Linked DNA regions of Cyanobium sp. PCC 7001. The protein of the gene in region 2 interacts with the protein of the main gene of each other region in a pairwise test. Links are inferred from orthologs where the notes say so. Each region holds a gene or a part of one and is shown on either strand. Other genes may lie near its edges. The genes, in order: eno and rpe.

Evidence for each region.
Region 1: the proteins of rpe (region 2) and eno interact in binary tests that used the Escherichia coli proteins (3 or more experiments, as listed by UniProt). The link is inferred for Cyanobium sp. PCC 7001 from one-to-one orthologs.

Annotation. Positions count from the first base shown.
Region 1 is NZ_DS990556.1:1,787,199-1,799,943, reverse strand. What follows is about bases 8,722-11,656. They hold eno (phosphopyruvate hydratase), read right to left. Parts: upstream 10,868-11,656; coding sequence 9,575-10,867; downstream 8,722-9,574. Other genes in these bases: CPCC7001_RS08895 (ATP-dependent Clp protease ATP-binding subunit), read left to right, coding at 11,402-11,656; gloA (lactoylglutathione lyase), read left to right, coding at 10,998-11,402; CPCC7001_RS08910 (AarF/ABC1/UbiB kinase family protein), read left to right, coding at 8,722-9,549. In the rest of the region: CPCC7001_RS08950 (iron dicitrate transport regulator FecR), read left to right, coding at 14-877; Asp-tRNA(Asn)/Glu-tRNA(Gln) amidotransferase subunit GatB, read left to right, coding at 936-2,474; CPCC7001_RS08940 (serine hydrolase), read right to left, coding at 2,515-3,669; coaE (dephospho-CoA kinase), read right to left, coding at 3,701-5,170; bifunctional glutamate N-acetyltransferase/amino-acid acetyltransferase ArgJ, read left to right, coding at 5,169-6,452; CPCC7001_RS15190 (hypothetical protein), read left to right, coding at 6,467-6,631; CPCC7001_RS15185 (hypothetical protein), read right to left, coding at 6,704-6,877; CPCC7001_RS14080 (hypothetical protein), read left to right, coding at 6,876-7,472; CPCC7001_RS08915 (hypothetical protein), read left to right, coding at 7,535-7,852; more of CPCC7001_RS08910, read left to right, coding at 7,849-8,721; more of CPCC7001_RS08895, read left to right, coding at 11,657-12,745. UniProt on the Escherichia coli protein: Catalyzes the reversible conversion of 2-phosphoglycerate (2-PG) into phosphoenolpyruvate (PEP). It is essential for the degradation of carbohydrates via glycolysis.
Region 2 is NZ_DS990556.1:563,250-579,118, forward strand. What follows is about bases 49-2,793. They hold rpe (ribulose-phosphate 3-epimerase), read left to right. Parts: upstream 49-951; coding sequence 952-1,635; downstream 1,636-2,793. Other genes in these bases: glpX (class II fructose-bisphosphatase), read right to left, coding at 49-781; ccsB (c-type cytochrome biogenesis protein CcsB), read right to left, coding at 1,715-2,650; CPCC7001_RS02770 (LptF/LptG family permease), read right to left, coding at 2,702-2,793. Outside these bases: more of glpX, read right to left, coding at 1-48; more of CPCC7001_RS02770, read right to left, coding at 2,794-3,892; lptB (LPS export ABC transporter ATP-binding protein), read right to left, coding at 3,889-4,617; CPCC7001_RS02780 (hypothetical protein), read right to left, coding at 4,614-5,093; CPCC7001_RS02785 (DUF309 domain-containing protein), read right to left, coding at 5,125-5,529; translational GTPase TypA, read right to left, coding at 5,530-7,338; CPCC7001_RS02795 (M15 family metallopeptidase), read right to left, coding at 7,519-8,196; chlP (geranylgeranyl reductase), read left to right, coding at 8,623-10,050; glyS (glycine--tRNA ligase subunit beta), read right to left, coding at 10,085-12,250; sir (sulfite reductase, ferredoxin dependent), read left to right, coding at 12,345-14,081; CPCC7001_RS02815 (hypothetical protein), read left to right, coding at 14,084-14,500; CPCC7001_RS02820 (M15 family metallopeptidase), read right to left, coding at 14,479-15,198; ATP-dependent DNA helicase RecG, read right to left, coding at 15,263-15,869. UniProt on the Escherichia coli protein: Catalyzes the reversible epimerization of D-ribulose 5-phosphate to D-xylulose 5-phosphate.

The DNA.
Region 1 (12,745 bases), 1.2 Mb from region 2 along the record:
GGAGCGGGTGGCCGTGCTGAACCGTCGAATCCGCGCCCTGCTTCTGGTGCTGCCGCTGCCCCTCGCCCTGCCGCTGTCACTCGCTTTCGGCAGTGCACCGGCCCGTGCCATGCCGGCCTCCACCCTCGCCCAGGGCGCCACCGGTCGAGCGGTGCAGGCCACCGTGCTGCAGATCCTGGACCGGCCCGAACTGTTCATCGAGCAGCGCCGCGCCCGGGTGAAGGATGTGGCCCACGAGCCCGAGACCCTCAGCACCCGCGACACCCGCGCCCAGCTGCAGTTCCACACCGGTGCCGGGGCCCGGATCAACCGCCAGTCGCGGCTGAAGCTGGGCAGCGGCTGCCTGCTGCTCGATCAGGGACAGCTGCTGGTGTCCGGACGGCAGGACGGCTGCACCCGCTCGATGCGGGTGAGCGTGCGGGGCACCACCTACATCCTGGAGGCCTTCGAGAACGGCGACACGGCGGTGACCTCCCTGCAGGGACGCCTCGAACTGGTGCGGCTGCGGGATGGCGCACCCACGGACGAGGCCCCCGTGCTGCTGGAGAGCGGTCAGCGCCTGCGGCTGCTGCAGGCCCTGGACCTCACCACCGTGATCCCCCTCACGCCCCAGGACTACCAGGCCATCCTGGAGGGGCCCCTGTTCCGGGGCTTCGAGCCGCGACTCCCCGCCCAGGGCGCCCTGGAGGACTACCTCAACGCCAACGTGCCGGGCGTGCGCCTGCCGCGGCCCGAGCCCCGGGCCGCGGGCGGCCGGCCGCCCTTCTCGTTCGGCTTCGGGTTCGGCTTCGGTGGCGGAGGAGGTGGCGGCGGCGATGGGCCCCGGCCCGGGGGCAGCCGTCCCGGGCCGCAGGACGCCTACCCGAACAGCCGCTGAGCCGGCCGCTGCGGGGGTTCCATAGGATCAGCCCACGCACTGGCGCTGGAACGACGCGATGGCAGGCACCGCCCCGACTGCAGCCCCTCCGGCCACACCCCAGGACCACCATGGGGCTGGCTCTGAGGCAGGAGCTGCGGCCTGGGAGGCCGTGATCGGCCTGGAAACCCATGTGCAGCTCGGCACCGCCAGCAAGATCTTCACCGCGGCGTCCACCGCCTTCGGCGACGATCCCAACACCCACATCGACCCGGTGGTGTGCGGCCTGCCCGGCACCCTGCCGGTGCTCAATCAGCGGGTGCTGGAGTACGCGGTGAAGGCCGCCATGGCGCTGAATCTGCACATCGCCGAACACAGCAAGTTCGACCGCAAGCAATACTTCTATCCCGATCTGCCGAAGAACTACCAGATCTCCCAGTTCGACGAGCCGATCGCCGAAGACGGCTGGATCGAGGTGGAGGTGGCGGAGAAGGGCAAGGAGACCTACACCAAGCGCATTGGCATCGAGCGCCTCCACATGGAGGAGGATGCCGGCAAGCTCGTGCATGCCGGCAGCGACCGTCTGGCCGGCTCCACCCACTCCCTGGTGGACTACAACCGCGCCGGGGTGGCCCTGGCCGAGATCGTGAGCAAACCCGATCTGCGCACCGGCCGCGAGGCGGCGGAGTATGCCTCCGAGATCCGCCGGATCATGCGCTACCTCGGCGTGAGCGACGGCAACATGCAGGAAGGTTCCCTGCGCTGCGACGTCAACATCTCCGTGCGGCGCGGGCCTGACGCCCCCTTCGGCACGAAGGTGGAGATCAAGAACATGAACTCCTTCTCGGCGATCCAGAAGGCCTGCGACTACGAGATCCAGCGGCAGATCAAGGCCTACGAGGCCGGTGAACCGGTGGTGCAGGAAACCCGCCTCTGGGATGAGGGCAAGCAGCTCACCAAGAGCATGCGCTCCAAGGAAGGCAGCAGCGATTACCGCTACTTCCCGGATCCCGATCTGGGGCCGATCGAGGTCACCCCGCAGCAGCGGGAGGCCTGGCGCGCCGAGCTGCCCGAGCTGCCGGCCGCCAAGCGCCATCGCTACGCCGAGCAGCTGGGGCTGAGCGCCTACGACGCCCGTGTGCTCACCGATGAGCGCCCCATGGCGGAGTACTTCGAGGCGGCGGTGGCCGCGGGAGCCGACGCCAAGGCCACCGCCAACTGGATCACCGGCGACATCGCCGCCCATGTGAATGCCAACCGGCTCTCCTACACCGACCTGCCGCTGCGGCCCGAGCAGCTGGCCGAGATGATCGAGCTGATCGAGAACGGCACCATCAGCGGCAAGATCGCCAAGGAGCTGTTGCCGGAACTGCTGCAGCAAGGCGGCTCCGCCAAGGCGATCGTGGCCGAGCGCGGCCTGGGGATGATCAGCGATCCCGCCGCGATCACCGCCATCGTGGAGGAGCTGCTGGCAGCCCACCCCGGCGAGGTGGAGGCGTTCCGCGGCGGCAAGACCAAGCTGCAGGGCTTCTTCGTGGGGCAGCTGATGAAGAAGACCGGCGGCAAGGCCGATCCCAAGCTGGCGAACCGGATCCTGGCCGAGAAGCTCAAGGGCTGAGCCCGGCCCGGCGACTCTCTTGAACGGCACGAGCCTGACTTCAGAGCGCCGAGGCCTCCTCCACCCAGGGCAGCCCCTGTCCCGCACGCTGCCGTTCCACCCCTGACCCGCTGGAACCCAGCACCGCCTCGCCGCTGAACCGCCGCCAGCGCCGCCCACCCGGCAGCCACACCCCGGCCGCCACGCCGGGGATGCCGAACCGCCGCACGGTCTGCTCCAGGGCGGCATCGAGCTGCTTCACCGGCAGGGGAGCTTCCTGCCCGCCAGTGCCCTGCTGTCGTTGGAATGCGCCTGTGATCCCATCGCGCTTCAGGGTGCGGGCGAGCCGCCGGAACAGCCGCGTCGGCGGGTGGCCGGCCGGCAGATTGGAGATGTTCATGGCGATGGCCGCCCGCGCCCGGGAGCGGGGTTCGTACATCACCAGGGCGGTGAAGCCGAGTCCCTCGCCGGTGTGTCCCCACCAGCCCTCGAGGCTGCCGAGGCCGAGGCCGTAGCTGTCGTACTCCGGCCCCTCGACCAGCGGCTGGGCAGAGGATCGGCGCTCGGCCGCCGTGGAGCGGCTGAGCAGGCGGCCGCGGCCGAGCATGCCGGCCCAGCGGCGCAGATCCGGCAGGGTGGCCAGCATCTCGCCGGCGGCGCGGAAGATCGAGAGGTTGCCGGGCTGGGGGGTGAGCTGCCCGTCCTCCCGCTGGTAGCCCACCGGACGGGGCCTGGGCCAGCGGCGCTGGTCCGGCGTCACCAGGGTCTGGCGCAACCCCAGCGGCCTGAGCACCTGGCGCCGCAGGCTGCGCTCGAAGCTGCGGCCGGTCACCGCGCGGATCACCTCCCCCAGCAGCAACGTGTTCACGTTCGTGTACACCGCTTCCTCACCGGGCTGGCCCTGCAGGGGCTGGCGCCAGGCGAACGCCAGCAGCTCCCGCGCCGAGAAGATCCGCCGGGGGTTGGCTTGAAAGGCCTCGAAGAAGGCGGGAGTGGTGTAGTCCGGCAGGCCGCTGGTCATGGCAGCCAGGTCGCGCAAGGTCACCGCATCGCCGTTCGGCACCCCACGCACGTAGCGGCCCACGGGATCGTCGAGATCGAGACGGCCTTCATCCGCGAGCTTGAGCAGCAGCGTGACGGTGAACGACTTGGTGATCGAGCGCAGCGGCCAGCTGAGGCTCCCGCTCACGGGCAGGCCGGGGTGATCGGAGCGCATGGGGGTGGCCGCTGGCGGCGTTGCCTCGACGCTAGGTGGGCGTGCCGATCCGGTCTCCGTCGGTCCCCTTCGCCAGCGCGGCGGCCAGGCCGGCCTCCAGGGCCTCGACACCGCTGCGGTTGTCGAGCACCACGTCGGCCAGCGGCCGCTTGCGCTGCAGGGGCCACTGGGCGCTGATACGGGCGCGGGCCTCGGCCTCGTCGAGCTGGTTGCGCTGCATCAGCCGCTGCAACTGCTGACGTTCGTCGCAGTCGATCAGCCACACCTCGCTGCAGAGGCCCTCCAGGCCGGCCTCGAACAGCAGCGGGATCATCAGCACCACCGCCGGTTCACCTGCCAGCCGCTGCAGTTCGGCCTCGAAGCGACGGCGCACCTGCGGATGCACCAGCTGCTCCAGCCAGGCCCGCTCGGCTGGATCGTGGAACACCAGGCGGCCCAGCTCCGCTCGATCGATGCCCTGGGCCGTTCCCTCCGCCGGTCTCACCGCGGCCCCGTAGCGCTGCAGCACCTCGGCCTCCCCGGCCGAGCCGGGCGCCAGGGCCTCGCGGGCGTAGTGATCGGCGTCGAGCAGCGGCAGGCCGGCCTGATCAGCCAGCCAGCGGCCGGCGGTGCTCTTGCCGCTGGCGATGCCGCCCGTGAGGCCGATGCGCCGCTGGTGGCCCTGCCAGCGGGGCCGGTTCAGGCGCGGCAGCAGCGCCGGCGGGCCCAGCTGCTCCAGGCGGAAGCTCTCGCCGTAGCCCGGGGTGGGGCGTTCGGAATAGAAGCGGGTGGCGCCGGGGCGCCGGGGCCAGCGCTGTGCCAGCCGGCTGCGCAGCCGCAGGGCCTGCAGCACCAGCCGCTGCAGCCAGCCGGGGCTGGCGCTCCAGCCGAGGCTGCCGCCCACCTCGGCGCTGACCAGCGCCAGCAGCACGCTTCGCAGGGCGGGCCGCAGCGGCTCGGGCCAGTCGGCCAGCAGCATCCCCAGGGTGGCCTCGGCCACGCGGGCGTTGCTGGCAGCGGGGCGGAACGCCTCGCGCTCCACCTGGCGATTGAAGGTCAGCAGCGCCTCCAGGCTGCCGGGAATGTCCTGGAGGCCCATGTGCTCCCCCACCTGGCGCCAGAAGCGGTACAGGCAGGTCTGCTCGTGGGCACTCAGCGGCCGCCAGCCGTAGCGCCGCAGCCAGCGGATCGGCTCGGCCACGAAGGTGGAGAGCACGTAGAGGAAATCGCGCTGGCCGATCGCGTAGGCGCCGTGGATGCGGTTCATGCGGTCGATCACCGCCTGTCCTGCGGCGCTGCCGGGCCCCCAGCGCAGCAGCTCGGCCACCATCAGGCCGGTGTCGTCGTAGCGCTTGCGGGGCCGGCTGGTGAATTCGCCGGTCCGTTCCAGCAGGCTCGAGATCGACGGCAGGCAGAACGTCTTCAGCAGGGCCAGCTCCAGGGCTCGGGTGAGATCCCAGGGAAAGAGCTCACCCGCCAGCCGGCGGCACACGGCATTCGCCTCGGCATCGGCCGGGTCCATGGCGGCTGGGCAGGATGGAGACAGTCATCCTGCCGCCGTGACCCCTTCCTGGCACCCGATTCCCGGCGGCCTCACTGCGCCGAAGGGCTTTCTGGCGGCGGGCATCACCGCCGGCCTCAAGCCCTCCGGCAATCCCGATCTCTCCCTGCTGCTGGCGCCCGAGGGTGCCGTGTGCGCCGGCACCTTCACCACCTCGCGGGTGCGGGCCGCCTGCGTGGACCTCTGCGCCGAGCGGCTGCAGGCCTCGGGCGGCAGGGCCCGGGCGGTGCTCACCAATTCCGGTCAGGCCAACGCCTGCACGGGGGATCGGGGCCTGATCGACAGCCTGCGGGCCACCGACGCCCTGGCGGCCCGGCTGGGCCTGGAGGCCGAGCAGGTGCTGCTCTGCTCCACCGGCGTGATCGGCGTGCCGATTCCGATGGACACCCTCCTGGCGGGCCTCGATCCGCTGGTGGCGGCGCTCAGCTCGGAGGGGGGCGCGGCTGCGGCCACCGCCATCCTCACCACCGACCTGGTGGCCAAGGAGATCGCCCTCGAGGCGGAGCTGGGCGGGCGGAGGGTGCGGATCGGCGGCTGCGCCAAGGGTTCGGGGATGATCCACCCCGCCATGGCCACCATGCTGGGCACCCTCAGCTGCGATGCCGGCGTGCCGGCCGAGCTGTGGCGGGCGATGGTGAAGCGGGCGGTGGATCGCTCCTTCAACGCGATCACGGTGGACGGCGACACCAGCACCAATGACACCTACCTGGCCTTTGCCGCCGGCGAGCCCCTGGGGCCGGAACATTTCGAGGCCCTGGAGGCCGGCCTCACGGCGGTGTCGCAGCACCTGGCCAAGGCGATCGCCCGCGACGGCGAGGGTGCCACCTGCCTGATCGAGGTGCAGGTGGATGGCGCCGCCGACGAGGCCGGCGCCCGCGCCATCGCCCGCACCATCTGCGGCTCCTCGCTGGTGAAGTGCGCCGTGCACGGCCGCGATCCCAACTGGGGACGGATCGTGGCCGCGGCGGGACGGGCCGGCGTGGCCTTCGATCCGGAGGCGGTGGCCCTGTGGCTGGGGGATCACCAGCTGATGGCGGCCGGCCAACCCCTGCCCTTCGACCGCCCGGCGGCGTCCGCTTACCTCCGGTCGCGGGCCGCCGGCGCCTATCTGGGCGGCAGCGGCCCGGGGGGCGACACCGTGCTGATCCGTCTGCTGGTGGGCGACGGCCCCGGCGCCGGCGTGGCCTGGGGCTGCGACCTCTCGGATCAGTACGTGCGGATCAACGCCGACTACACCACATGACGGCAGAACAGCCCATGACCCTGTTGCTGCCATGGCTGGTGCTGGCGCTGGCCGCCGGAATCAAGCTCTGGCGGCTGGCCCGCCTGGTGCAGCGCCTTCGCCGGCCGGCGAAGGCGGATCTGGAGGGCTTCAGGGGTTCCCTGGAGAAGCTCTGGGCCCGGCAGGAGCAGCAGGCCTGAGTGCGGGCGGGGGAGTGCGCCTCTGCCAGCGCCTCTGTCAGCGCCTCCGTCAGCGGATCCGTCAGCTCGACCTCAGCGGCGCATCGCCTTCCACAGCCAGTAGGCCACCACCGCCAGCAGCATCCAGGGAACCAGGGAGCGGAACACCAGCAACACGAGCAGCAGCACCCCGGCCGACACCGCGGTGCGCCGCGTGAGGGCCTTCGCTTCATCCGTCATGTAGCGCCAGCGCGGCAGCAGGGGCATGGGGTCTGTGAATGCAGGGATCGGTGAACCCCAAGTCAACCGCGGCGGACGGCGCGCCGCCGCCCGGGCGCCCCTGGCGGTGCGGCTTAACCTGGCGGCCATGGCCACCTCCAGCCCGAGCCGCGCCGTTCCGACGCGCCCCCGCAACCGCTGGCGCGGCCCGCTGGTGGCGGGGTTCTGCTTCGGGTTGGGCTACGGCATCACCCAGCGGGTGCTGGCGCTCCAACTGCCGAGCCTCGTGCAGCTCCGCCAGGGCTTCGACGTGCGCGAGTTCCCCGGCACCAGCCTGGAGAGCCTGCGCCTGCGTTTCGGCAAAGACGCCCAGGAGATCCGGGGCGATCTGGAGGTGCTGGAACTGGAGCGCCAGGCCAAGCAGCGGGAACAGGAGCGGAAGGAGGAGGAGCGCAAGCAGGCCGAGGCCGAGCAGCGCCGCCAGGCCGAGCAGAAGGCCGAGGAGGAGCGCCGTGCCCGGGAGCTCGAGGCCCTCCTGACCCCCCCCCAGCCCCCAGGCGAACGCGACATCGAGTCGGCGGTGCCCCCTGAGCCGGTCGTGGACGAGCCCGTCGCGCCCACCCTGCCGCCGCCCACGCCCTGAGGGTCGCTCAGTCCGCAGCGGCGGGCGCCATCTGGCACAGTTTCTCCAGCAGAACCCGCCCCATGCCGGCGCCCCAGCTCCTGATGCAGGCCACCCTGGCGCGACTCGGAGCGCGGCTGGGCAGCGGCCTGCTGGATGCTGCCGCCAACCTGGCCCTGGTGGTGCAGGACGCACCGGAGCGGCTGCGCCAGGAGCTGCAGCTGTTCTGGGATGAGGTGGAACTGGAGGCCGACCGGCTCGAGCGCGGTGGCCGCGGGGGCGGTGAGGCGTCGCCCGGGCACACCCCCTTTGCCGAGGGCCCTGCTGCCGTGCAGGACCAGATCGATGCCCTGCGCGCCCAGGTGGCGGATCTGAGCCGTCGTGTGGATCGGCGCCTGTGATCCGGCGCCCCTTGCGCATCTGGTGGCTGGCCCTGCGGCTGGCCACCGGCCTCTGGTGGGATGGCCAGCGCTGGACCTATCCCGGCGGTCCCACGCCCGAACGGCGCAGCCGGCGGGCCCGCCGCCGCGCCCGCTGGCTCACCCAGGAATTCCTGGCCCTCGGCTCGGCCTTCATCAAGCTCGGCCAGCTGCTCTCGGCCCGGCCGGATGTGCTGCCGGCCGAACTGGTGGAGGAGCTCGCCGCCCTGCAGGACCGGGTTCCCGCCTTCCCCTTCACCGTGGTGCAGGCCCTGCTGGAGCAGGAGCTCGGCGAGCGCTGCGCCGAGATCATCGACCTGCAGGAGAGCCCGCTCGGCTCCGCCAGCCTGGCCCAGGTGCACCGCGCCAGTCTGCGCAGCGGCCGCCAGGTGGTTCTGAAGGTGCAGCGTCCTGGCCTGGAGAAGTTGTTCCGCCTCGATCTGGAGGTGCTGCAGCAGGTGGCCCGGGTTGTGCAGCGCCATCCGCGCTGGGGTCGGGGCCGCGACTGGGTGGGCATCGCCCAGGAGTGCCGCCGCGTGCTGCTGCGGGAGCTGGATTTCCGGCTCGAGGCCGAGCACGCCGCCCGCTTCCGCCAGCAGTTCCTCGATGACCCCGGCATCCGCATCCCGGCGGTGGTGTGGGAACTCAGCTCCCGCCGCGTGCTCTGCCTCGACTACGTGCCCGGCATCAAGATCACCGACCGCCAGGCCCTGCTCGACGCTGGTGTGGTGCCCGCCGCGGTGGCCGAGAAGGGTGCGGCCAGCTACCTGCAGCAGCTGGTGCGCTTCGGCTTCTTCCACGCCGACCCCCACCCGGGCAACCTGGCCGTTGCCCCGGATGGGGCCCTCATCTACTACGACTTCGGGATGATGGGCCAGCTTTCGAGCCGCCTGCGCTCACGGCTGGGGCGCATGGTGCGGGCCGCCGCTGGGCGCGATGCCTCGGCCCTGGTGGAGGAGCTCCAGGCTGCCGGGGTGATCGCCGCCGAAGTGGACCCCGGCCCGGTGCGCCGGCTGGTGCGGGTGATGCTCAACGACGCCCTCACGCCCCCCTTCTCCGCCAACGTGCTGGAGAAGCTCTCCGGAGATCTCTACGACCTCGTGTACGGCCAGCCCTTCCGGGTGCCGCCGGAGCTGATCTTCGTGATGCGGGCCCTCTCCACCTTCGAGGGGGTGGGTCGCAGCCTCGATCCCGGCTTTAGCCTGGTGGCCATTGCCCGCCCTTACCTGCTCCCCCTGATGACCTCCAGCGGCAACGGCGGCGATCTGTTCGGTGAACTCTCCCGCCAGGCCGCCGCGGTGGGCAGCCGGGCCCTCGGCATCCCGCGCCGGCTCGATGAGAACCTGGCCCGCATCGAGCAGGGCGACCTGCAGGTGCAGATCCGCGCCGGGGAAACCGACCGGCTGCTGCGCCGTCTCGCCCTGGCGCAGCAGTCGGCCGGCCAGGCCATGCTCCTGGCCGGTCTGGCCGTGGCGGCCGCCGTGCTGGCCGCCAGCCGCCAGCCGGCCCTGGTGGCCGTGCCCCTGCTGGCGGGGCTGCCGGTGGGCCTGGGCTGGCTGAAGCTGCAGGCCCGCCTGTCTCGGGATGGCCGCCTGGATCAGATTCCCGGCATGGCCGCCACCAGCGCCTCCCCGTCGGCCCAGGCATCCCAGCCCCAGTCCAGCGCTGCGACGGACTGAGGTCCTTCCTTGCCCCGGGCCCTGCTCAGGCCTTGCCGCGGGGACCCCGGTCCTCGGCGCCGGCATAGATGGCCTGGCTGCCGAGGTCGTCCTCGATGCGCAGCAGCTGGTTGTACTTCGCCACCCGCTCGCTGCGGCTCAGGGAGCCCGTCTTGATCTGGCCGGCCCTGGTCGCCACGGCCAGATCGGCGATGGTGGTGTCCTCCGTCTCGCCGCTGCGGTGGCTGATCACGCTGGTGTAGCCGGCCCGGCCGGCCAGGTCGATCGCCTGGAGGGTCTCGGTGAGGGTGCCGATCTGGTTCACCTTGATCAGGATCGAATTCGCCACACCCAGATCGATGCCCCGCTGCAGCCGCTGGGTGTTGGTCACGAACAGGTCGTCCCCCACCAGCTGCACCGTGCTCCCCAGCTTCTCGGTGAGCAGGGCCCAGCCCTCCCAGTCGTCCTCGGCCACCCCATCCTCGATCGACACGATCGGGAAGCGGTTCACCAGCTGGTCGAGCTGGTCCACCATCTCGGCACTGGTGTAGCTGCCGCCGTCGAAGGCGTAGCGGCCGTCGCGGTAGAACTCGGTGCTGGCCACATCGAGAGCGAGCGAGATCTGATCGCCGGGCCGGTAGCCCGCCTGCTCGATCGCCTGCACCAGCAGCTCCCCGGCGGCCCCGTTGCCCAGGTCGGGGGCGAAGCCGCCCTCGTCACCCACGGCCGTGCTCAGTCCCTTGTCCTTCAGCAGACCCTTGAGGGTGTGGAACACCTCGGTGCCCATGCGCAGGGCCTCCCGGAAGCTGCCGGCGCCGTGGGGCACCAGCATGAACTCCTGGAAGTCCAGGCTGTTGGCGGCATGGGCCCCGCCGTTGATCACGTTCATCAGCGGCACCGGCAGCAGGCAGGCCATGGGGCCGCCCAGGTAGCGGTACAGGGGCAGACCGACGGCGTTGGCCGCCGCCCGGGCTGTGGCCAGGCTCACCGCCAGGATCGCGTTGGCCCCGAGGGCGCTCTTGTTGTCGGAGCCGTCCAGGTCGAGCATGGCGCTGTCCACGGCTACCTGCTCGAGGGCACTGATGCCGCAGATGGCCGGGGTGATCTTCTCCTCGATGTTCGCCACTGCCTGCAGCACGCCCTTGCCCATGTAGCGGTTGCCGCCATCGCGCAGTTCGTGGGCCTCATGGGCGCCGGTGCTGGCTCCGCTCGGCACGATGGCCCGACCGCTGGCACCGTTCTCCAGATACACCTCGGCTTCCACGGTGGGTGTGCCGCGCGAATCGAGAACCTCCCGCGCCACCACGGTTTCGATCGAGTAGTCGAGGGTGTCGATCACGGCTTCGGGCCACGGCTGTCAGGGCAGGATCCTATGGGCCACCCCCTCCCGCTCCGGTGTGGCAACGGGCACTGCCGGCCCGCTTGCTGGCCAGAATGGCTCCGCACCCAACGCCCGCGCCGGTCTGCCCATGCGCCTGCTGCACACCATGCTCCGGGTGGGGAACCTGGACCGCTCCCTTGCCTTCTACACCGAGGTGCTCGGCATGACGCTGCTGCGTCGCAAGGACTATCCCAGCGGCCGCTTCACCCTGGCGTTCGTGGGTTATGGCCCGGAGTCGGATCACACCGTGCTGGAGCTCACCCACAACTGGGACACCGAGGCGTATGACCTCGGCGAGGGTTACGGCCACATCGCTCTCGGCGTGGACGACATCCATGCCACCTGTGATGCGATCCGGGCCATGGGGGCCCGTGTGGTGCGCGAACCCGGCCCGATGAAGCACGGCAGCACCGTGATCGCCTTCGTGGAGGATCCCGATGGCTACAAGGTGGAGCTGATCGAGCTCGGCTCCCGCGCCGGTGGTGCAGCCTGATGCCCACCGATGTGCGTGCCGGCTACGGCGTCAGCCTCACCAGCGAGCCCGATCGCTTCAGCGAGGAGGCCTGGAACCTGCTGCTGGCCAGCCAGGACACGGCCCGCCGCTGGCGCCACGGTGTGATGGATGTGGAGCATCTGCTCCAGACCCTGCTGCTGGATCGCCGTTTCGGTCAGTGGGTCGATCGCCTGCCCCTCGATTCCGACCGTCTGCTCGACCGGCTCGAGGCCTTCTGCGCCGAGCAGCCCAGTGCTCCCGATGGGGAGCTCTTCATCGGAGATGCCCTCGAGGATCTGCTCGAGGAGGCCGACCGGCGCCGCACCGGCTGGGGCTCACGCCTGCTGGATGTGCCCCACCTGCTGCTGGCCCTGGTGGAGGAGCCCCGCATCGGGGAGCGGCTGCTGGCCCGCGAGGGACTCACGGAGGACGTTCTGCTGCGCCAGCTGCGTCCAGCGGCACCGGCCCGTCCCACCGCGGCTCCGGCTCCAGCTGCCATGCCCTTGCCGGCCGCTCCGGCGTCAGCCGCCGCGCCACCGCCCACTTCCCCTCCACCCCCTGCCGCGGCCGTCCCGACCTCTCCCACGCCTGCCGCCGATCCCTGGGCCGGAGCGGACGACTGGATCGATGCCGCCCCCGGCCTGCGCAGTCCCGGCCGGCCCACGCCGCCCGCCGCGGCGGCGCCCGCCGCTCCCGCCCTGCAGCTGGAGGCCGAGGCCCCCGAGCCGATGGCCCTGGAGCGTTACGGCCGCGACCTCACCGCCGCCGCCCGGGCCGGGGAACTGGATCCGGTGATCGGCCGTGATGCCGAGATCCGCCGGCTGATCCAGGTGCTGTCGCGCCGGAGCAAGAACAATCCGGTGCTGATCGGTGAGCCCGGGGTGGGCAAGACGGCCGTGGCCGAGTGCCTGGCCCAGCGGATCGTGGCCGGCGAGGTGCCCGATGCCCTGCGGGGCCAGCGGCTGGTGGCGCTGGATCTGGGCGCCCTGATCGCCGGCGCCAAGTTCCGCGGCCAGTTCGAGGAGCGCCTGCGCACGGTGCTGGCGGAGGTGCGCGACGCCGAACCCGGCGTGATCGTGTTCATCGACGAGCTGCACACCGTGGTGAGCGGGGATCGCTCCAATGCCGATGCCGGCAGCATCCTCAAGCCGGCCCTGGCCCGGGGGGAGCTCCGCTGCGTGGGGGCCACCACGCCGGAGGAGTACCGCCGCAGCATCGAGAAGGATCCGGCCCTGGAGCGCCGCTTCCAGCAGGTGGTGATCCGCGAGCCGGGGCTGGAGACCAGCGTGGAGATCCTGCGCGGGCTCAAGGAGCGCTACGAGCTGCACCACGGCGTCACCATC
Region 2 (15,869 bases):
TGCCCATCTCGGCCAGGCGGGCCAGGTTGCCTTCGCGGGTGAGCCCTTCCCACTCCTTGGTCTGGGCCACGGCGGGGTCATACACCAGCTGGCCCTGGAAGTGGCCGCCGAGGGCGCGCATGGCAGCAGCCGAGATCACACCCTCCGGGGCCGCGCCGATGCCCATCAGGCAGTGGGTGCCGGTGCCGGCGAAGCCACAGGCGATGGCCGCCTGCACGTCACCGTCCGAGATCGGCTGCACCCGGGCACCGGTCGAGCGGATCTCGGCGATCAGGTCCTTGTGCCGGGCCCGGTCCATCACCACGATCACTAGCTCGCTCGTGGCCAGGCCCAGGCACTGGCTGAGGATCTGGATGTTCTCGGTGGCGCTCTTGCGGATGTCCACCTTGCCCTTGGCGGCCGGCGGCGCCGCCAGCTTCTTCATGTAGAAGTCGGGGGCGTTGAACAGGCCGCCCCGGTCGGAGGCCGCCAGCACGGCCATCGAGCCGCGCTGGTTGTTGGCGCAGAGGTTGGTGCCTTCGCAGGGGTCGACGGCGAAGTCGACGCCAGGGCCACTGCCGCTGCCGACCTCCTCGCCGATGTAGAGCATCGGGGCCTCGTCCCGCTCGCCCTCTCCGATCACGATGCGGCCCTGCATCTGGATCTGGCCCATGCGCTTGCGCATCGCCTCGACGGCTGCGGCGTCCGCCTCGTCCTTCTTGCCGAGACCCGTGAGTTCGGCCGAGGCGATGGCGGCCTGTTCAACGACCTCGAGAATTTCCTGGATGAGGGTGCGATCCACAGTGGTCCGGCAAGGGTGGAGGCTTCGGGCTGAGGCCTGAGATGCCAGCTGCTGCGGGGCATTTCAGGCAGGAAGCGGCGATCAGTGTATCAGCGCCGTTCCCCGCTCCTGCCGCTGGAGGGGGCAGGGGGCTTTCCTACAATCGCTCTTCCCTACCCACCGATCCCAGCATGAGCACCAAGTCCCTGGTGGTGTCACCGTCGATTCTCTCGGCCGATTTCTCCCGGCTCGGGGATGACGTGCGGGCGGTCGATGCCGCTGGTGCCGACTGGATCCACGTGGATGTGATGGATGGCCGCTTCGTGCCCAACATCACGATCGGTCCCCTGATCGTGCAGGCCCTGCGCCCGGTCACGACCAAGCCGCTCGACGTTCACCTGATGATCGTGGAGCCCGAGAAGTACGTGGCCGACTTTGCCAAGGCCGGCGCCGACATCATCTCGGTGCAGGTCGAGGCATGCCCCCACCTGCACCGCAACCTCGCCCAGATCAAGGACCTCGGCAAGATGGCCGGCGCAGTGCTCAACCCCAGCACCCCGATCGACACGCTGGAGTACTGCCTCGAGCTCTGCGACCTGGTGCTGGTCATGAGCGTGAACCCCGGCTTCGGCGGCCAGAGCTTCATCGAGAGCCAGGTGGACAAGATTCGTGATCTGCGCCGCATGTGCGACGCCAAGGGGCTCGACCCCTGGATCGAGGTGGACGGTGGCATCAAGGCGGAGAACGCATGGAAGGTGATCGAAGCCGGCGCCAACGCGATTGTGAGCGGCTCCGGGGTGTTCAACCAGCCCAGCTACGCCGAGGCCATCACCGGCATCCGCCAGAGCCGCCGTCCTGCCCCCGTGGCGGTCTGAAGGGGTCCGCCAGGCTCCCGGCGGCAGGCTCCCACCGATCAGCTGGGAGCCTGCCGCATGCATTCAGACTGCTGGAGCCTCAGCTCTCGAAGAACCAGCCATAGCTGTGCAGACCGATGCCCAGCAGGTTCACGCCGATGTAGCAGACGACGATCACCACCAGACCCAGGGAGGCCACCACCGCCGGTCGGCGCCCCTGCCATCCCCGGATCAGGCGGGTGTGCAGATAGGCCGCATACACCAGCCAGCAGATCAGCGCCCAGGTTTCCTTGGGATCCCAGCTCCACCAGCTGCCCCAGGCCTCATTGGCCCACACCGCCCCGCTCACCAGCCCCACCGACAGCAGCAGGAATCCCACCGTGATCGTGCGGTAACTGAGCGAGTCGAGCTGTTCCGCCATCGAGAGGGCGCCACTGGTGAGCTTGAGTGGAGCTGCCATCGCCCCGGGCCCCTCGGTGGCCAACTGGGCCTGGCGGAAGCCGCCGCTGCCGATGGAACTGCTGCGCAGTTCCAGAGCCTTGCCGCGGTCGGTGAACAGCACCGCCACCGACAGCAGGGATCCCACCAGCAGGGCGGCGTAGCTGAGCATGATCACGCTCACGTGCATCACCAGCCAGCTGGAGCGCAGGGCCGGCACCAGCGGGGAGGCCTCCTGGAGACGATCCGGCAGGGCAAAGCTGGCGAAGGCCACGCAGCCCAGGGCCATCGGGGTGGCGGCAGCGGGCACCAGCGGAGACGGCCAGGAGCGCTCCACCAGCAGCTGGGTGAGGGTGCAGCCCCAGGCCAGGAAGCAGAGCGACTCGTAGAGGTTGCTGATCGGGAAGTGACCGGAATCGATCCAGCGCAGCACGAGCTGGGCGGTGAGGCAGAGATTGGCGCTGGCCACCAGCAGCCGCACCACCGAGCTGGTGCCGCCGCCGCTCAGGGCCCAGAACGCCAGGGGCAGCACGAGCAGCAACAGGGCGAAGGCTGCCAGGCCGAGGCCCAGAACCGGATCGTGGAGCAGATCGGGCAAGGTTTCAACGCACAACCAGTGGCCAGTCTGGCGGGTCGCCGGCAGGGGCGCTCAGCGGCTGGCCTGCCGCACCAGCACCAGGCCGGTTCCCAGGCCGATCAGCACCGGCATCCATGCCGACAGCAGCGGGGTGAGGGTGCCCTTGACCCCCAGGGAACTGAAGCTGAAGGCCACCAGGTAATAGCCGAAGATCAGCAGCACGGTGAGGCCGAAGCCCTGGCTGCGGCTGCGGCGGGAGTGCGGACGGGCCCCCAAGCTGCTGCCGATCAGGCCGAACACCAGGCAGACCGCCGGGAAGGAGAACTTCTCCTGGATGCGCACCCGCAGCTTGCGGGCGGCCCGCAGGTCGCCCGATTCCCGCAGGAGCCGTTCGGCGGTGCGGGCCTGGCCGATGCTCATCTCATTGGCGTCCTTCGGCAGTTTGGCCACCTTCAGCGGCTGGTTGCCAAGCGGATAGAGGTAGCGATCGAACCGGGCCGAGGTGATGGCCTCCGAGCCACTACTGCCGATGCCCACCACCTGGCCATCCAGAAATTCCCACTGGGCGTCCCTGGAGCTCCAGCGGGCCCGATCGGCCGTGAGCATCACCCGGTGGGCCGAGCGGCTCAGGTCCAGCAGGGTCACGTCCTCCATCACGCCCTTGTTGAAGCGCTGGGCGTAGAAGATGTGGGTCAGACCCCGTTCGGTGCTCCCATCGGGCAGCTCCACCCGGCCGTATTTGGAGTACACCACGTTGTCCCTCTGCTCGCCGGCCACGGCACGGCCGATGGCGCGGCTGAGGGTCGCTTCGGCCTGGCTGAGGGTGCTCGGCACGACCGCTTCGTTGAAGCCGAAGGTGAGCATGGTCATCGCCACGGCCAGCACCACGGCGGGCACCAGCATGCGCCAGGTGGGCACGCCCACGCTGCGCAGGGCCGTGAGCTCACTGTTGCCCGAGAGCTTGCTGTAGGTGAGCAGGGTGGCCATCAGGGTGGCCATCGGGAAGGAGAGCACCAGGAAGGAGGGCAACTCCAGAAGCAGCACCTGAAGCGCCACATCGAGCGGCAGCCCCGACTCCGCCACCCGCCGCACCAGCTCGAACACGGCGCCCACCGAGAGGGACACGGCCGTGAAGGCCGCCACCCCGAACACCAGGGGACCGATCAGCTCCCCCAGCATCCAGCGGTCCAGCAGCGGCAGGCGGCGCCACGACCCCAGCAGCCCTGACGGCAAGACGATCCTCCGTGGGTTGAGCGTGGTCATAGCCGGAATCCCTCGCCGAGGTAGTGGCGGCGCACCAGAGGATCGTTCCCCACTTCGGTGGAGCTGCCCGAGGCCAGGATGGCGCCCTCGGAGAGGATGTAGGCCCGGTCGGTGATCGCCAGGGTTTCCCGCACGTTGTGATCCGTGATGAGCAGTCCCATGCCCCGGTTGCGCAGGTCCTCGATCAGTTGCTGCAGGTCGGCGACGGCGATCGGATCGACGCCGGCGAAGGGTTCATCCAGCAGCAGGTAGCGGGGCCCCTCGGCGCCGACGGCCAGGGCCCTGGCCACCTCGCAGCGGCGCCGTTCACCGCCCGAGAGCTGAAACCCCTGGCGATGCTGGAAGGCGCTGAGGTGGAAATCCTCGATCAGGGCGTTCAGCCGCTGTCGGCGCAGGTGACCCGGGGTGCGGCTGGACTCCAGTGCCAGGCGCAGGTTGTCGCGAACCGTGAGCTGGCGGAACACGCTGGGCTCCTGGGGCAGGTAGCCGATGCCGAGACGGGCCCGCTGGGGCATGGGCAGGTGGGCGATCTCGCGGCCATCCAGCAGCACCTCGCCCTCGTCCGGCCGGATCAGGCCGGTCACCAGACCGAAGGTGGTGGTCTTGCCGGCGCCGTTGGGGCCGAGCAGGCCCACCACCTCTCCGCGCTCCAGCTGCAGGGAGACGTGGTCCACCAGCACCCGGCCCCCGATGGCCAGGACCACCTCCTTCATTGCCAGCGTCATGGCTGGGTCGAGGGCACGGGGGGCTGGATGGCCCTGAACCGGTAGAGGGTCAGCACCTGCTGGCCCGGCGCTGGCTCGGCCACGAGGCGCTCTCCCTCCACCAGGTACACCAGCCGCTCCGCCCGGATGCTGTTGCCCTCATCCTGCACCACATCCACATCGCCGCTGAGCACCACACGGCCTTCGCGGCTGAAGTACTGGGCCTGCCGCGCGGTGGCCACCACGCCCTGGTCGGCGTAGACAATGCGCACGTTGCCACTGGCCGTGAGGATGCCTGTGGCGTTGTCGGCCTTCTGGAGATCGGATTCGATCGTCACGACGCCGGTGACGGCAGCTCTGGCCGGCGAGGGGGCTGGAGCCGATCCTGCGGCCGTCGTCGAATCAGGAGCCCCCTGGGCGGTGGCCGTCAGGCTGACGAGGCCGCCGAGGCACAGGCCCAGCAGGGTGCTGGCGACGCGGGGAGCAGGCAGGGCCAAGAAGCGGTGCCAGTGATGCTGAGGCCACAATCTACAGAGCATGGCCCTGGGCCCGGTTCAGCCGGGGGGGGTCGAGAACAGGAGCATCCGCCGCGTTCTGCAGGGCCTGCAGCCACGCGGCCGCATGGCCTCTGAGCTGCTCCAGATCGAGCCCCAGGGCCTGATCGCCACAGCTGCGCAGCCTGCCCAGGCCTTCTCCTGTGAGGATGGTGGCACCGCGGCGGTTGCCGCGCTCCAGGTGCAACTGACCGACGGCGATCTGCAGGATTCCCTGCAGCACCGGGCGAAGCGGCCCCGCCGTTTCGTGCCAGAGCTCCTCGAATCCGTCATGGCAGGCGTACCAGTCGCCCGCGTTGAAGCGGGCGATGGCCTCGGCCAGCCGAGGGTCCCGGATCAGGCTGGCTTCCTCGTGGTCAGGGGGAGGCAGGGCCGCCAATCAGCGCTTGGCCGCCTTCTTCGAGGGCAGCTTGCGCAGCCGGATCGATTCGGGGGTGACCTCGAGCATCTCGTCTGGACCGATGTACTCCAGAGCCCGCTCGAGGGTCATCTGCACCGGGGCCTGGAGAGTGTCGAGCTCTTCGGCGCCGGCGGAACGCATGTTGGTGAGCTGCTTGGCCTTGCAGACGTTGATCTCCAGGTCCTGGGGCCTGTTGTTCTCTCCGATGATCATGCCCTTGTACACCTTGGTGCCGGGTGTGATGAAGAACTGGCCCCGATCTTCGGCGTTCTTGAGGGCGTAGAAGGTGGCCGTTCCCTCCTCGAAGGCAATCAGCACGCCGTTGCGGCGCGCATCGAAATCCCCTTGCATCGGCCGGTAATCCAGGAAGGAGTGGCTCATGATGCCTTCCCCACGGGTGGCACGGATGAACTCGCCGCGGAAGCCGATCAGCCCGCGGGAAGGCACCACGAATTCCAGCTGGGTGCGGCCGTCGTTGGTGTTCTCCATGTTCTGCATCTCCGCCTTGCGGATTCCCAGCTTCTCGATGCAGGCTCCCACCGCAGCCTCGGGCACATCGAGCACAAGGGTTTCGTAGGGCTCGTTGGGGGTGCCATCGATGGTGCGGAAGATCACCTGGGGTTGGCTCACCTGAAACTCGTAGCCCTCACGCCGCATCGTCTCGATCAGGATGCCGAGGTGCAGTTCGCCGCGTCCGCTCACGGACCAGCGATCGGGCGAATCGGTGTCCTCCACCCGCAGGGCCACGTTGGTGAGCAGTTCCTTCTGCAGACGATCGCGGATCTGGCGGCTGGTGACGAATTTGCCCTCCTTGCCGGCGAAGGGGGAATCGTTGACCACGAAGGTCATCTGCAGGGTGGGCTCGTCCACCTTGATCAGGGGGAGTGCCTCCGGGTTGTCCGGGCAGGCGATGGTCTCGCCGATGTTCACCTCGTCGAAACCGGCCACGGCCACCAGGTCACCGGCGCTGGCCTGCTCGATCTCCACCCGCTGCAGGCCCTGGAAGCCGAGCAACTTGCTGATGCGGCCACGCTTGACGCTGCCGTCATCGCGCAGGAGAGCGGCGGGCTGGCCAGCCTTGATGGTGCCGTTGTGGATCCGGCCGATCATGATCCGGCCGAGAAAGTCGCTGTAGTCGAGGGTGGTGACCTGCAGCTGCAGGGGCTTGTTGGGATCGCCCACCGGCGGCGGCACATGCCGGAGGATGGCATCGAAGAGCGGCCGCATCGTGTCGCTCTCGGTCTTCATGTCCGGCTTGGCGTAGCCGCCCATGCCGCTGCCGAACAGATACGGGAAATCGCACTGGTCGTCGTCGGCGCCGAGTTCCAGGAACAGATCCAGCACCTTGTCCACGGCAATCTCGGGATCCACGCGGGCCCGGTCGATCTTGTTCACGAAGACGATAGGCCGCAGGCCTTTTTCAAGGGCCTTCTTGAGCACAAAGCGCGTCTGCGGCATCGGGCCCTCGTTGGCATCCACGATCAGCAGGCAGCCATCGACCATGCCCAGCACCCGCTCCACCTCGCCACCGAAATCGGCGTGGCCGGGGGTGTCCACGATGTTGATGCGGATGCCGTCGTAATCGACCGCCGTATTCTTGCTGAGAATGGTGATGCCGCGCTCGCGCTCCAGGTCGTTGGAGTCCATCACGCAGGTGGGAACCGCCTCGTTGTCGCGGAAGATGCCTGACTGAGCGAGCAGCGCGTCGACGAGGGTGGTTTTTCCGTGGTCGACGTGGGCAATGATCGCAATGTTGCGAATCGGCGTGCCTGGATGTGCGCCGCTCATAGATTGAGATTTCCTACTTTTACGGTTGTAGCCAAGCGACCATCCTATCCCATCCTCTGAAACTCAAGCCTGACGAGCTCCCTTCCAAGGCCTGGTGTCGTAGCAGGGGGCATGGCCAGGCGCGGGCGGCTTCTCCCTTGAGCTCAGCCGTTTGACCGGCCTTTGGATGCGGCCCTTGGATCAGCGACTGAGCTGCTGGGCCGGCTCGAACACCTGCAGGGCCTCCGCGGTTCCTTCAAAGCGCCAGTGCCACGGCTCGTAGCTCACCCCCTGAGGGTTGTCCCTGGGAAAGGAGAGGGTGAAGTGGTAGCGGGCGGCGTTCTGCTCCAGCCACCGAAAGGCCGGGGTCTCCTCGAAGCGGGGGGAGAGGTTGGTCTGGGGCAGCCGACCGTCGCCGAGATCGACGGCATAGCCGGTGCTGTGCTCGGAGAAGCCCGGTGGCGCGCTCACTTCGGCCCGTTCCCGGGCGTTCTGGTTCCGCTCCGCCTTCACCCCGAAGAAGATGTCCTTCTGGAGTTCCTTCGAGCGGAAGGCGCTCAGCAGGCTCAGGCTCACGCCGTCGTCCTCCGCGGCCCGCAGCATGGACGTCAGGGCCGTGGCCGCATCCCGGTGCAGCTGCAGCCCGGGTTCCACGCTCACCAACAGCTCAGGATCGGCCTCCGGGTAAGGGAAATGGCCCAGCAGCCGTCCATCCGGGCTCTGGCGGGCATCCAGCCCGGCCACGGGGCCCGGCGCCAGTTGGGGAGCCAGCCAGGTGCGCACCATGGGCAGCTGCAGGGCTCCGATCACCGCCACCAGCGCTCCCCCCACCACCAGCAGGATCCCGCGCAGCCCGTGGCCTTTCGGCACCGACGGCATGGGGCTGAGCCGCTCGGCCACCGGGATGTCGTCGGCCGGAAGCACCTGGCCCGTGCGCCTGGACTTCAGGACCACCTGCCGGCTCCGGCGGATGGAGCCCAGGGGTGGGCAAGCGGCAGCACAGCGAAGGGGTGATCCGTCATGCCCTCCATCCCCCAGCCCCCGCTGCCACCCATACAAAACGCGGTGGATGTCACCAGCTGGGCGAACAGTGATGTGACGAGTTTGTTACAAGCCGGCATGGACTGTGGTGATGGAGGCAGCGGGGCGGCTCTGGGCCGGTGCAACGACCCCGGTTTCGCGGCTCTGGGAGGCCTTGAGTCGGCTGGTGACGATCCTAGTTGCGAAGGCCGAATTCCACCCCGAAACGCCCGGCAACGGTGTTAGCTTCCGGGCCAGAACCTTTTCTGGCGGAGCGTTTTCCCGATGTTGCGTGTCGCGGTGGTGGGCGGCGGCCCGAGTGGTTCCTGTGCCGCTGAGGTGCTCGCCAAGGCCGGCATCCAGACCTGGATCTTCGAGCGCAAGCTCGACAACGCCAAGCCCTGCGGGGGTGCCATTCCCCTGTGCATGGTGTCTGAATTTGATCTGCCGGAAGAGATCATCGACCGCAAGGTGCGCAACATGCGGATGATCTCCCCTTCCAATCGGGAAGTGGATATCCACCTCGATGATCAGAATGAATACATCGGCATGTGCCGGCGCGAAATTCTTGACGCCTTCCTGCGCAACCGGGCGGCCGATCTCGGCGCCCATCTGATCAACGGACTCGTCACCAAGATCGACACCGGCAAGAACCGCCAGGGGCCCTACACCCTCACCTATTCGGACTACGGCTCCGGCGAGGCCACCGGGGAGACCAGAACCCTCGAGGTGGACCTGATCGTGGGCGCTGATGGCGCCAACAGCCGCGTGGCCAAGGCCATGGATGCAGGGGACTACAACGTGGCGATCGCCTTCCAGGAGCGGATCAAGCTCCCGGCCAAGGAGATGAGCTACTACGAGGACCTGGCCGAGATGTATGTCGGCACCGATGTGTCCCCCGACTTCTACGCCTGGGTGTTCCCCAAGTACGACCATGTGGCCGTGGGCACCGGCACCATGCAGAACAACCAGGCCCTGATCAAGGGTCTGCAGGAGGGGATCCGCCTCAGGGCCCGCAAGAGGCTGGTGAACGGCGAAGTGATCAAGGTGGAGGCCCACCCGATTCCGGAACACCCCCGCCCCCGCCGGGTGGTGGGCCGCATGGCTCTGGTGGGGGATGCCGCCGGCTACGTGACCAAGAGCTCCGGCGAGGGCATCTACTTCGCCGCCAAGAGCGGGCGGATGTGCGCCGAGCAGATCGTGGCCGCCAGCCAGGCTGGCCAGAGCATTCCATCCGAGGCCGACCTCAAGGTCTACCTGCGCAAGTGGGACCGCCAGTACGGCGCCACCTACAAAGTGCTGGAACTGCTTCAGAACATCTTCTACCGCAACGATGCGGCCCGCGAGGCGTTCGTGGAGATGTGCGATGACAAGGACGTGCAGCGGCTCACCTTCGACAGCTACCTGTACAAGCGGGTGGTGGCGATGAACCCCTGGCAGCAGCTCAAGCTCACGCTGCTCACCCTTGGGGCCGTGCTGCGGGGCAACGCCCTGGCACCCCAGGGTTACAAGCCTGTGGACAGCGCCGTACGGGACGACGATGAAGTCAACGCGATGCTGGCGGTGAGCACCATCAAAGGGGGCATCCGGGTTCGCGGCGACCAGTCGTCTCCAGCCCCTGTGGCAGCCCCGGCAACCACGGGGGCCACGGCTGAGGTCATCGCTGCCGAGGGGGAGGCGGCGGAGCGGGAACCCGCTCTGGCCGCGAAGTGAGACGCCGGGGCCCTGACCAGGCCCCTGCCGCCGATCAGTTCTGCAGCTGACGGAAGTCCGCCAGCACGGCGGCCTGGTTGCGCAGCACTCCGAGCATGGCGAGGCGGTTTGTGCGCACAGCCGCATCCTCCGCCATCACCATCACGCTGCCGTCTCCATCGAAGAACGCTCCCAGCGCCTCGGCACTGTCTTCCAGAGCCGAGGCCAACGCGTTGTAGCCCTCGCTGCTGCAGCTGGCGGCCAGCGGAGTGAGACGCTCAAGCACGGCCAGCATGCCGGCCTCCGATCCTTTCTCGAACAACCTGGCATCCACCACGGCATCCGGGCTGAGCACGTCGGGGGACAACGCGCCTTTCTCGGCCAGTCGTGCGGCCCGCGTCACCACCGCCTGCACGGCGGCGAGCCGCCCCTCGCGCCGCAGAGCCGCGAGCAACAGGCCGCGCTGTCGCACATCGCCGGGATCCCGCAGGAGGCGGGCCCTGGGCAGGGAGGGCCCGGCCACCGCGGCCACCAGATCGGGCTCCAGTCCCTCCTCCTCCAGCAGGCTGGCCAGCCTCTGGCACAGGAATTCGGCCAGATCGCCGCGCAGCAGGCCAGCGGAAACCTCCAGGTCGGGCAGCAGCGTCGCCCAGTGGAGGCTGCAGCGCTGCAGCAGGGCGTCGAGGTCGAGCCGCCATTCCCTGGCCCAGAGGATCTGCAGCAGACCATTGCCGGCACGGCGCAGGGCGTAGGGATCGGAGGAGCCGCTCGGCCGTTCCCCCTTGGCAAAGATGCTGAGCAGCAATTCCAGCCGTTCGGCCAGGGCCACCACGGCGCCGGCCTCCGACTCCGGCAGGGCATCCCCTGCGCCCCGGGGCAGGTAGTGCTCCAGCACCGCCAGGGCCACGTGCCTCGGCTCCCCTTCAGCCAGCAGGTATTTGGCCCCCATCACCCCCTGCAGCTCGGGGAATTCCCCCACCATCTGGCTCACCAGGTCGTGCTTGCAGAGATGGGTGGCCCGGCGGGCATGCCCTGCCGCCTCTTCCGGCAGAGGCAGCACCTCGAGCAGCACGTCCGTGCACCACTCCATCCGCTCGACGCGATCCCGCAGGGAACCGAGACCCTCGGCGAAGGTGACCCGGGCCAGCTGGTCGCGCCGGTCGATGCTCGCCACGGCCCGGTCGGCCGTGACGAAGAAGCGGGCATCGGCCAGCCGGGCCCGCAGCACCCGTTCGTTGCCTCTGCGCACCGTCTCCCAGGCCTGCTCCCGGCCATTGCTGATGCACAGAAAACCAGGCTGCAACACGCCCCGGGCGGCCGGGGCCAGGGGATCCACCTGGGCGTCGCTCTGATAGAGCGGCACGTAGCGCTGGTGTGACCGCATCACCGTGCCCAGCACCTCGGCCGGCAGGTCCAGATAGGTGTGCTCCATCGCGCCCTCGATCAACAGGGGCTGCTCCACCAGATCCGTGAGCTCCTCCAGCAGCGCCTCGGGCAGATCCGGTCGGGCGTCGCGGGCCTCTGCCGCTGCAGCGATGGAGGTCTGAATCCTGTCGCGGCGGCGGCGGCGGCTCACGGTCACCCCGGCGGCCTCGAGCGTGTCGGCATACTGCGCGGCGCTGGGGATCACCACCGGCCGGGTTTCCAGCCGGTGTCCCCTGCTGTGACGTCCCGAGGCCACCACCGGATCGGTGCCCGGCAGCACCACCGGCACCACCGCCTCATCCAGCAGGGCCACCAACCAGCGCACGGGCCTGGAAAAGCGGCACTCCCCCTCTCCCCAGCGCATGAAGCGGCGGCCCTGCAGCTGCTGGATCCAGCCGGGGATCAGGGAGGCCAGCACCTCGGCGGCGCCACGGCCCGGCTCCCGCAGCACCGCGTACACGAACGGCCCCTTGGGCGTGTCACGGATCTCCAGCTGGTCAACAGCCACGCCGCAGCGCTTGGCAAAGCCCAGGGCGGCACCGGTGGGAGTGCCGTCGCGAAAGGCCTGTGCGGCGGGCGGGCCCTTGCGCTCCTCCTCCCTGTCCTGCTGGCGTGACGGCAGTCCCGGCACGGTCACGGCCAGCCGCCGCGGCGTGCTGGTGCAGTCCAGATCGCCGTGCTCCAGCCGCTGCTCCGCCAGGCTGGCGGCCACCAGCGCCTCCAGCTGGGGGAGGGCGAGGCGCGCGAAGTCGGCCGGCAGTTCCTCGGTTCCGATCTCGAGCAGAAACGTCGACACGCAGGCAGCCACGGCAACCGCCAACTTTATGGAGCGACGCGCAACGCGGCAGGCTGGAAGCCGGCCCCATTCGCTACGGTCGTTGGGCTATCGGGTGGTTGCCGACATCGTGACGTCTGGGCCGACAAAGTTCGAGCAACTGAAGGCCAACAGTGGTCATCTGCGGGAGCCGCTCCTGAGCGAGCTGGGCAACACGGCGCCGAACTTCACCGAGAACGCCGTTCAGATCCTCAAGTTCCACGGGAGCTACCAACAGGACAACCGCGACAAGCGTCAGAAAGGCCAGACCAAGGACTGGCAGATGATGCTCCGGTTGCGCAATCCCGCCGGCCGGGTGCCAGCCCAGCTCTACCTGGCCATCGATGAGCTGGCCGAGCGCTATGGCAACGGCACCCTGCGGGTCACCACCCGCCAGGCGTTCCAGATGCATGGCGTGCGCAAGGAGCACCTCAAGGAGGTGATCGGCACGATCGTGCGGTCACTGGGGTCCACCCTGGCGGCCTGTGGAGACATCAACCGCAACGTGATGGCGCCCGCCGCCCCCTTCTCCAAGGCGGGCTATCCAGCCGCCCGCCAGCTGGCCGACGACATCGCCGATCTGCTCGCCCCCCAGGCGGCGGAGGGCTCCTACCTCGACCTCTGGGTGGACGGGGAGCTGAGCTACCGCATCAAGCCCAGTGCTCCGGTGCGCAAGGTGAAGGCGCGCCAGAGCGAAGGCGGTGTGTTCAGCGGTGACGGCCAGGAGCCTCTCTACGGCTCCACCTATCTGCCGAGGAAGTTCAAGGTGGCGGTCACCGTGCCCGGTGACAATTCGGTGGATCTCCTCACCCAGGACATCGGCCTGGTGCTGTTCTGCGATCCGCAGGGCCGACCCCAGGGCGCCAATGTCTATGTGGGCGGTGGCATGGGCCGGACCCACAACAAGGAGGAAACCTTCGCCCGCACGGCCGATCCGCTCGGCTATGTGGCCTATGGCCATCTGCTGGATCTGGTTCAGGCCATCGTGGCCCTGCAGCGTGATCACGGCGACCGCCAGCAGCGCCGCCACGCCCGCATGAAATACCTGATCCACGATCGTGGTGTGGACTGGTTCCGCTCCGAACTTCAGTCCTCCTACTTCTCCCATCCGATCAAGGGGATGCGTCAGGAGCCGACGATCCGGCTGGAGGACTACCTGGGCTGGCATCGTCAGGACCGGGGACTGTGGTTCGTGGGTCTGCCCGTGCTCTGCGGCCGCATCAGCGGCAGCTTCAAGGCGGGGCTGCGCCGCCTGGTGGACACCTACAAGCTGGAGCTGCGGCTGACTCCCAACCAGGACGTGCTGCTGTGCAACATCGGCACGGCCCAGCGCAGCAGCATTCGGGCGGAGCTGGCTGCCATGGGCATCGAGAGCCCTGAGGCACCGGCACCGCTGGCCCGCCATGCCCTGGCCTGCCCGGCCCTGCCGCTGTGCGGCCTGGCGGTGACCGAAGCCGAGCGGGTGCTGCCCGACGTGCTGGATCGCCTCGACGGGCTGCTGCACCAGCTGGGGATCAGCAAGCCCGTGCTGGTGCGCATGACCGGCTGCCCCAACGGCTGTGCCCGGCCTTACATGGCGGAGATCGGCCTGGTGGGCAGCGGCCCCGACCTCTATCAGCTCTGGCTGGGTGGCACCCCCAACCTCAGCCGTCTGGCCGAGCCCTACCTCGAGAAGATGCCCCTGGGCGAGCTGGAGCCCACCCTGGAGCCGTTGCTGCGGGCCTGGCAGGTGGCCGGAGGGCGGGTGAGCTTCGGTGACTTCGTGGTCCGCCAGGGTCGACCGGCCGTGGAAGCCCTGCTAACGGCGGCCTGACCATGGCGGTGGTGGTGGTCCAGGGCCTGGACGAGCGGAGCGGTGGTGGTCGGGCAGGCTCTGGCCGGCCCTGGCCCTGGAGGGCATTGCAGCTCGCCGCCGCTGCCGCCCTGGCTGCCACAGCCGCGCTGCCGGCCCAGGCCCAGGGCCGCCGGGGTCCACCGCCACCGACACCGAAAGTGGTGATCTACGACCCCGATCCTGTGAGTTGTCAGCCGGACACCATCCGCCAGGCCTTCGCGCGGCATCTGGCCCCCTTTGCCGACCAGAGCCCGGCGGTGCTGGCCCGGCTGCGTGAGGTGCAGCTGGAGATGACGGACTCCAGCCTGCGGCGCTGCGTGGCCAAGGGGCTGATGGAGCCGGAAGCCGCTGCCGCCCTGCGCCAGGAGCTCGCGGCTCAGACTCCCACGCGGCCATAGATCGCCGCGGGCTGGCCGCAGCGCCAGGCCCAGAGCTGATCGCCCCAGCTGAAATGCCACCACTCCCCCGGGTGCTGGGCAAAGCCCGCTGCCGCCATCACCTTCTGCAGCAGGCGGCGATGGCCATGAACCGCCAGGGCCCGCTCACGCTCACCCGCATCGCGGCTCGCCGCAGCCACCCCGAGAAAGTGGTCGGGTGCCGACACAGCACCGATGGCATCGATGGGCGAACCCATGTCGATCGGGGCGCCGTGCCGGTCCGCCAGGGTGAGATCCACCGCTGCTCCGGTGCTGTGGGGCGGCGGGGCGCCTGGGTCCGGGTTCGGTGGCGCCCAGAAACGACCCACCTCGCGGCTCACCTCCGCCAGTGCCGGCCCGGCGGCGAGGGGATCGACCCCCCGGTCGCGGCAGAGTTCCGCTGTGGCGTGCCGCACCATGAACGCCTGAACCGCCAGGGGCCGCCATCCGTCGAAGATGGCCAGCCGCCATTCGGGCTGCTGGCTCTGCAGCGCCCGCTGGGCCGCCAGCAGCCGCTCCACCACGCCTTGCCGCAGCTGGAACGGCGATCCCCCCTCACCGTAGGGAGCGCCCAGGGCGACGTAGGGATGGGGTTCCAGCCGCCACAGCGCCGCCGGCAGGGGCACCAGGGCGTCCGGGCTGGGATCGATCGGAATCGCATTCCACGGACGCCGCTCCATCTGCTCACCGGGCTGGGCTGACCGGACTGTGTTGATCCTGGCCAGATTGCCTCACCCGATGGCCTCAGTTGAGCCGAACCCCACCGCTGAGCCGCTGCCGCTGGAGAGCCAGCATGGCGGCCAGCTTCGGATGGTGCTGCAGCTCCGGATCGGCGGCCAGGATCTCCTGGGCCACCGCGCGCGCCTGCTCCAGCACGCTGCCGTCGTCGGTGAGGCTGGCCAGGGCGAGATCGGGCAGCCCCGACTGCCGCGTGCCCAGCACCTGACCGGGCCCCCGCAGGCGCAGGTCCATCTCGGCGATCTCGAAACCGTCGCTGGAGCGCACCAGCACATCCAGCCGCTGCCGGGCCAGGGCGTTGCGGCTGTGGTTCACCAGCAGGCAGTGGGACGCGGCGGCTCCCCGGCCGACCCGGCCGCGCAACTGGTGCAGCTGGGCCAGTCCGAACCGCTCCGCATGCTCCACCACCATCACGCTGGCCTCCGGCACATCCACACCCACCTCCACCACCGTGGTGCTCACCAGCACCTGGCTCTCCCCGGCGGCGAAGGCGGCCAGGGCCGCCTGCTTGTCGGCACTGGCCATGCGCCCATGCAGCAGCCCCACGCACAGATCGGGGAAGATCGCCTCGCTCAGCTGCTGGTGCACCTCCACCGCGGAACGCAGATCGAGC